DNA from 2 places in the Marinobacter excellens LAMA 842 genome. Region 2 is predicted to be linked to the other one. Evidence: predicted binding sites of a transcription regulator. Region 2 holds the regulator's gene; the other holds the start of a gene.
The links. The regulator sigma-54, encoded in region 2, starts transcription at its own class of promoters, with help from an activator protein. The targets are predictions, from matches to a motif close to ANTGGCATNNANNTTGCTNT.

Region 1 (3,422 bases), on a different contig from region 2:
TTATGCATCCGTTTGCCAGCGCTTCAGCCAACACCTGCCCGTAACCTTCTACCTCTGATGGCAAAACCGCAAAGCGCGCCTTTTGCCACAGCATTTCTATTTCCTGATCGGTCAGATTGCTTGCGATTTCAATGTTATCGCTGCTGTAGTCCGAAGCTTTCAAGTGTTGGCTGATAACGATCAGTTTCGGCCACTCCGGATGTTGTAGCCAGCAATCCAGTACTGCACGCGTGCCTTTGAATTGGCTGTTGCCGGCTATGTGTATTGCCAGATTAGGGGCTTTATCTGCCAGCCTTGGGGAGGATGCTTTTTCGGTACCGGTAAACCCTAGATACGCCGCATTCGAGTGCAGGCGGGAAAATACTTCAACAGCGTGTCGGGTTTTACATTGAATACGGTCAACAAACCGAAGGTAAGGCAGGCGTGACTCAATAAACCATTCCTGATTGGGGATCAACCAGTGGGATTTGCCACGGTTGAGATAAGATAGCCTGATGTTTTCCAGGTGGATGACCAGATCCGCTCTGGCCTGACGTGGCGGTGTTCTCGCGATGGCTGCGCGAGTGGTGTAGTAAAGATTGCCGACACTACTTGGCAGATATCGGCTTAGCAGTCGATACCGGTAGTGGGATAGCCGGCTTTGCCATTCCGGTGTTGGTGGCAAATGTTCTACCTGACAAGCATGGCCCATGGATGTTATCGCCGACTGGAGAATGTCAGCATCCTTTGCTAACCCGCGCCCACTGCTAGCGTATACGATGAGTATGTCCATGGGTCACCACCAGAAAGAGAAAAGCCCTGCAAAGGCAGGGCTTTAAAGCGTAGCACAGAGTTGCATGTCAGGCTTTTTTACGGCCCTTCATACGCACTGCGATACCGGCCAGGCCGAGGCCCAACAGAGCCAGGGTGCCGGGCTCAGGGACTTTGGAGGCGCGAACCGCAATAACCATGTCATCGTGGTTGTCGTCGCCGATGTAGCCGTCATCCAGACTGATGATAAAGTAATCTTCTTCAACAAAGAACAGGTTGAAGTTGGTGCTGGAACTCGGGCTAGCAGTTCTGAACTGGCCACCGTTGTTGGCGTCGTTCACAATGTCCAGACCGGTTTGGATGGTGAATTTGAAGTCCAGAAGGGCTCCGAGGCCACCAGTGAAAACAGTGCTGAAAGTATCGTCAGGGGTGCTGTTGGTATCGAATACCAAGGTGTTACCCCAGTAGAACTGGTTGTTGTCAGAGGCTTCTTTACCGAGGTAGGTAAAGGTCAGCTTGAACGGATCTGCTGAGGTTGAGGTGAGGTTGTGCCCGAACAACACTGAGTCACCAACGCTATATAGCGGGGCGTCAGCAGTCCAGGTGCCGGCAACGCGGGTTGCGTAATCGTTATCGCCGGGTACGGTTTGCTCGGCGGCTGCGCCGGGGGCATTTCCGTTGGCAACGGCGTCAATGTAGGCTGCCTGTGCGAAACCGGAAAAACCAACTGCGGCTGCCAGTGCGATGCCTTGTGTAAGTTTGTTCATTTGAGTCACTCCTCCAGTGAGTGGTCGAATTTTTACAACACCCTTTAACCAAAGCAGATAGCGTGCCAGATTTTAACTCATTGATTTTAATGCATTAATTATTTCTTTAATCTGGGCGATGTAAATTAATTCGACGATCTGTCTTTTACTGCACACTGTACTGAACCGGATCTGACGGTTCGCTACTCAGTCCGTTGGTGTCAATCACCCTTATAGTGAAGTACCAATCTCCCGAGGAGAGCCCTTCTATCCTTGCTTCAGTTGTGCCCGCTGGAACCTCCAGGATCTGGGGCATGTTTGTTGGCGCTTGGCCGTAGTTGATCAAATACCCGGAGATTTCGCTGAGTGAGATACTGCTGCCGTCTACGCGTGTAAGGGGCGGGGTCCAGGATAGCGTGACACTGCCCGCGCTGGCGCCATTATCAGATGGTTCGCTGGTTACCGGCGCATCCGGTTCAGATACGGTCTCAAGTGTGTACGGGTGAAGTCCTGACTGGTAAGCCTGCAACACGGTAATACCGCTGTCATTAAAGACTTGATCGGCGACAGGTTGTAGCAGCGGTAAGCCGTATCGGAGCTTGTACAGGTCGTCTATGCCGTCGTTGAGTGAGCTGTCGCTGGAGGTGCTATCAAGAGAGAGGGCTTGCACCACGTTTTCCGGGTTAAGACTTTGCCCGGTGGCTGTATCGGATATCACCAGGCTCGCAGAGGCGTCCCATCCTGATTCGAAATATTCCATAGTAACCGCTACGGGTATCTCGGCCGGAAGGCTGGCTGTACTGGTATAGGTGGTGGCGGATTGGTTTTTCCACTGATTGATAACCAGATTGCCATCAAGGAAAAGGCGAACACCGTCATCCGTTCTTGTGGCAAACGTGTATTCGCGCGTGCCTTCCGTGTGCGGTGGAGTAAACCAGCCCTGCCACCGAATACTGAAATTATTATTGGGCATATTGGCAGACGGGCTGCCACTTCCCCAGTTGAAATTAATGGCGGTGTCTCGCTGGGTGTAAACAAAGCTGTCAAAGTTTACGCCTGTGAAATACTGGCCAACGTATCCTGGCTGGTAGGTTGCTTCAGGTGCAGGGAAATCCTCAGGATCCAGTGGGTTTGTGCCCGCCAGGTATTCCTCGAGTACGGAGTATCCGTCTCCATCCAGGTCTCGCGAGGCATCGGTTGGGTCTGTGGGATCAAGGCCGTAAGCGTATTCGTAACCATCGGGAATGCCATCGCCGTCGGTATCTGCAAGGTTGGGATCTGTGCGCGCCCAGAATTCATCCAGTGCTGTAAGCAGGTCTCCGTCGGTATCTGACATCGCATCCGTCGGGTCTGTCGGATCCAGGCCGTAATAGATTTCCCAGTTGTCGTAGAGGCCATCACCATCTTCATCCAGCGGTGGATATTGGGCGTTATACGACAAGCCCTTTTCACCATCGAAAAATCCGAGACGGTAGCCGAGTTCATAGGCTTCTTCGGTGGTCAGTTCCGGTTGGGTGCCCGGGGTTGTCTGCGCAAAACTGTGCAGGAAAGGGCCATCGATCACCTGTTGATTCAGCCCGGGTCCGGACCAGGCCACGGTAAAGTGGTCATCCCAGCCGCCTTCTTTGTGCCTCAGCTCGAAATAGTATTTTTGTCCGGCTTCGAGGTAATGAATGCCTGAGGTTTGCGAGCTGTAGCGAGTGAAATTATCGAGCGGGGTCGCCATGGTTGAGGCGATTCGAACGATATCTTCCGGAGACTGCGAAGGGGAGAGCCAGAGTTGAGTTTCGTCGTCACCTGCAATGTAGAAGGTGTATTCACCCGTTGCGGGGGGTTCTAAATAGCCACGAATCAAGGTGCCGTAATTGTTGGCCCGGTTGGCTGCGCGCCTTAATTGGTTGAGTTCTGTAATTTCGTCAGGTGAGT
Region 2 (3,422 bases):
TGGCAGTTCTCAGGGCCAGCAACCTGGCAAAAAGCTACAAACAGAAAAAAGTGGTTCTGGATGTGTCTCTGGAAATCCGGTCCGGAGAAATCGTAGGCCTGCTCGGCCCCAACGGAGCAGGGAAAACTACCTGTTTTTACATGATTGTCGGGCTTGTACCCTCCGACCGCGGCCGAATCACCATTGACAGCCAGGACATCACGCCCCTGCCCATGCATGGCCGGGCACGCAAAGGCATCGGCTACCTGCCCCAGGAAGCCTCGGTATTCCGCAAACTAACCGTGCGCGACAACATCATGGCCATTCTGGAAACCCGAAAAGGCATGAAACGGCCGGAGCGGGAAGCCAAACTTGAGGAACTGCTCGAGGAATTTCACATCACCCATATCCGGGACAGCCTGGGTATGGCGTTGTCCGGTGGTGAACGGCGGCGCGTCGAAATCGCCAGAGCGCTGGCCATGGAACCTGCGTTTATTCTGCTGGATGAGCCCTTCGCCGGGGTAGACCCGATTTCAGTCAGTGACATCAAGCACATCATTCGGCATTTGCGGGACAAGGGCATTGGCGTGCTGATCACCGATCACAACGTGCGGGAAACCCTCGATATTTGTGAAAACGCCTACATTGTCTCCGGCGGCCATATCATCGCCTCCGGCAATGCGGAAGCCATCCTGGCCAACCAGCAGGTCAAGGAAGTCTACCTGGGTGATGAGTTCCACCTGTGAGCGGAAGAAAACCCCTCGACGACCGAGGTCTGATTGTTTTGATGATCTGTAGCAAGTAAACTCGGCAAAGAACTTGCTTATACTGATACCAGTGAGCGGCAAGTAACCAGCGTATAACAATTTTTTTGCCTGACAGCAGGCAACGTCACTACCGGGACACCCTTGATTTATGGATCTTGAGCCATGGTTATGAAAGCCTCATTACAGCTTAAGATGGGCCAGAGTCTGACCATGACGCCCCAGCTGCAACAGGCCATTCGCCTGCTTCAGCTTTCCACCCTCGACCTCCAGCAGGAAATCCAGCAGGCACTGGAATCCAACCCCATGCTGGAAACCTCCGAGGATGACGATCAGTCTGACACCCCCGATACGGATGACGATACCCGGGACGAACATAAAGACCGGGATTCCGACCACGATGAACCAGCCACTGAGGCTGCCTCTGACTGGGATGAAAACGAAAATGGCCCGGACTGGGCTTCCGAAAACGACATCCCGGATAACATCCCCGACGACCTGCCCGTAGACACCGCCTGGGACGATATCTACCAGTCTGCACCGGCGCCAGCCAGCAAAGGGGACGACGAGAACGAATCGGATTTCGAAACCCGCAATTCACCGGCCGAAACCCTTCAGGACCACCTGGAATGGCAGCTCAACCTGACCCCCATGAGCGAGCGTGACCAGGCAATCGCCCACGCCCTGATGGACGCTGTGGATGAGCGCGGTTACCTGACCTCACCGATTGAGGAAATCCATTCCGGCCTGCAGGACGAAACCGAAGAGGACCCCCTGGAACTGGACGAGGTAGAGGCGGTTTTGCACCGGCTACAGCACTTCGATCCGCCCGGCGTGTTCGCCCGGGATCTGCAGGAATGCCTGCTTATTCAGCTCAACCAGTTGCCGCCAGATACCCCCTGGCTTCGACAGGCCCGCTTGGTGGTTACCCAGTTCCTGCATCTGCTGGGCAACCGGGATTACGCGCAACTGCTGCGCCGCAGCCGACTCAAGGAAGATCAGCTGCGCGAGGTTCTGGCCCTGATTACCAGTCTCAACCCTCGCCCGGGTGACGTGGTTGACCGCGCCGAACCGGATTACGTGATACCGGACGTCATCGTCCGAAAACACGAAGGCCGGTGGCGAGTTGAGCTCAACCCGGAGATCGCCCCGAGGATTCGGGTCAATGCCAGCTACGCATCGCTGATCCGTCGCGCCGATAGCAGTGCTGATAACACCTACCTGCGGGATCAACTGCAAGAGGCCAAGTGGTTCATTAAAAGCCTGCAAAGCCGGAATGAAACCCTGCTGAAAGTCGCCACCCGGATTGTTGAGCACCAACAGGGTTTCCTGGACCAGGGGGAAGAAGCGATGAAACCGCTGATCCTCTCGGACATCGCCCAGGCCGTGGAAATGCACGAATCCACCATTTCACGGGTAACCACGCAAAAGTATATGCACACACCCCGCGGCATTTTCGAGCTGAAGTACTTTTTCTCCAGCCACGTCAGTACCGCTGAGGGCGGAGAATGTTCCTCCACCGCTATTCGTGCGATGATCAAGAAACTGATTTCAGAAGAAACTCCAAAAAAGCCGTTGAGCGATAGCAAGATTGCAGCCATGCTTGGAGAACAGGGCATCAATGTGGCCCGGCGCACCGTTGCCAAATACCGGGAGGCCATGCACATTCCTCCTTCAAACGAGCGCAAACGACTGGTTTAATGTTTTCTCCGGTGCATGAAGCACCGGACACGCAGCCCGGTGGCAACACCGGCATGATGACAACAGGAGACGCCTATGCAACTCAACATTTCAGGCCATCACGTAGAACTGACCCCTGCACTGAAGGATTACGTCAACACCAAGTTTGAGAAGCTGGAGCGTCACTTTGACCACATAAGTAACTGTCAGGTGACGCTGGAAGTTGAGAAGGTACGTCAGATGGCCGAAGCCACCCTGCATGTCATCGGTGGCGAGATCCACGCAAAGGCAGAGAATGAGGACATGTACGCCGCGATTGATTCGCTGGTGGACAAGCTGGACCGCCAGATCCTCAAGCACAAAGAAAAGAATGTAGACCGGATGCACGGCAACGGCTGAGCGCGCTCATCGCGCCACCGTACCGGGTGTTTCAATGATACGAGCTGCGGCGGGGCATACCGGCCGCAGCCTTTTTTTTACGGAATCACAGTCGATCCATGAGCGATACATCCCTGACCATCGACAACATTCTGGCTCCCGAACTGACGCTGTGCCGAGTGCCAGCCTCCAGTAAAAAGCGGGTACTGGAAACCATCGCAGAGCAAATTCATCATCAGGATGAAATCCTCAGCGATACCGAGATCTTCAGCAACCTGGTTTCTCGCGAGCGGCTTGGCAGCACTGGTATCGGGCAGGGTATCGCCATACCCCATTGCCGCCTGGAAGGTCTCGACCGTGTGATCGGCGTGCTTATGACACTGGAAGAGAGCATCGACTTCGATGCTATCGACAATCAGCCGGTCGACCTGGTGTTTGCCTTGATCGTGCCCAAAGAAGCCACCAGTGAACATCTGGAGCTGCTAAGCCAGTTGGCCGAGAAATTCAACGACAACGGGTTCTGTGAACAGCTTCGCCAGTGCCAGGATGCAGCCTCCCTTTACCAGCGCATGACCGCGGCATCCTGATAAGCAGTAGCACCAACAGAAGCAGGCAGGAGCG

Region 1: a site for sigma-54 is predicted at 1,568-1,587, ahead of J122_RS03165 (PEP-CTERM sorting domain-containing protein). Genes of this name have one in related genera too.

The regions. Positions count from the first base shown of each region.
Region 1 covers NZ_LOCO01000002.1:229,750-233,171, forward strand. Annotated here, with positions in the region: gene J122_RS03160 (glycosyltransferase) at 1-772, opposite strand, end outside; gene J122_RS03165 (PEP-CTERM sorting domain-containing protein) at 840-1,517, opposite strand; gene J122_RS03170 (PA14 domain-containing protein) at 1,663-3,422, opposite strand, start outside.
Region 2 covers NZ_LOCO01000004.1:111,316-114,737, forward strand. Annotated here, with positions in the region: gene lptB (LPS export ABC transporter ATP-binding protein) at 1-725, shown strand, start outside; gene J122_RS05405 (RNA polymerase factor sigma-54) at 909-2,444, shown strand; gene hpf (ribosome hibernation promoting factor) at 2,520-2,822, shown strand; gene ptsN (PTS IIA-like nitrogen regulatory protein PtsN) at 2,921-3,388, shown strand.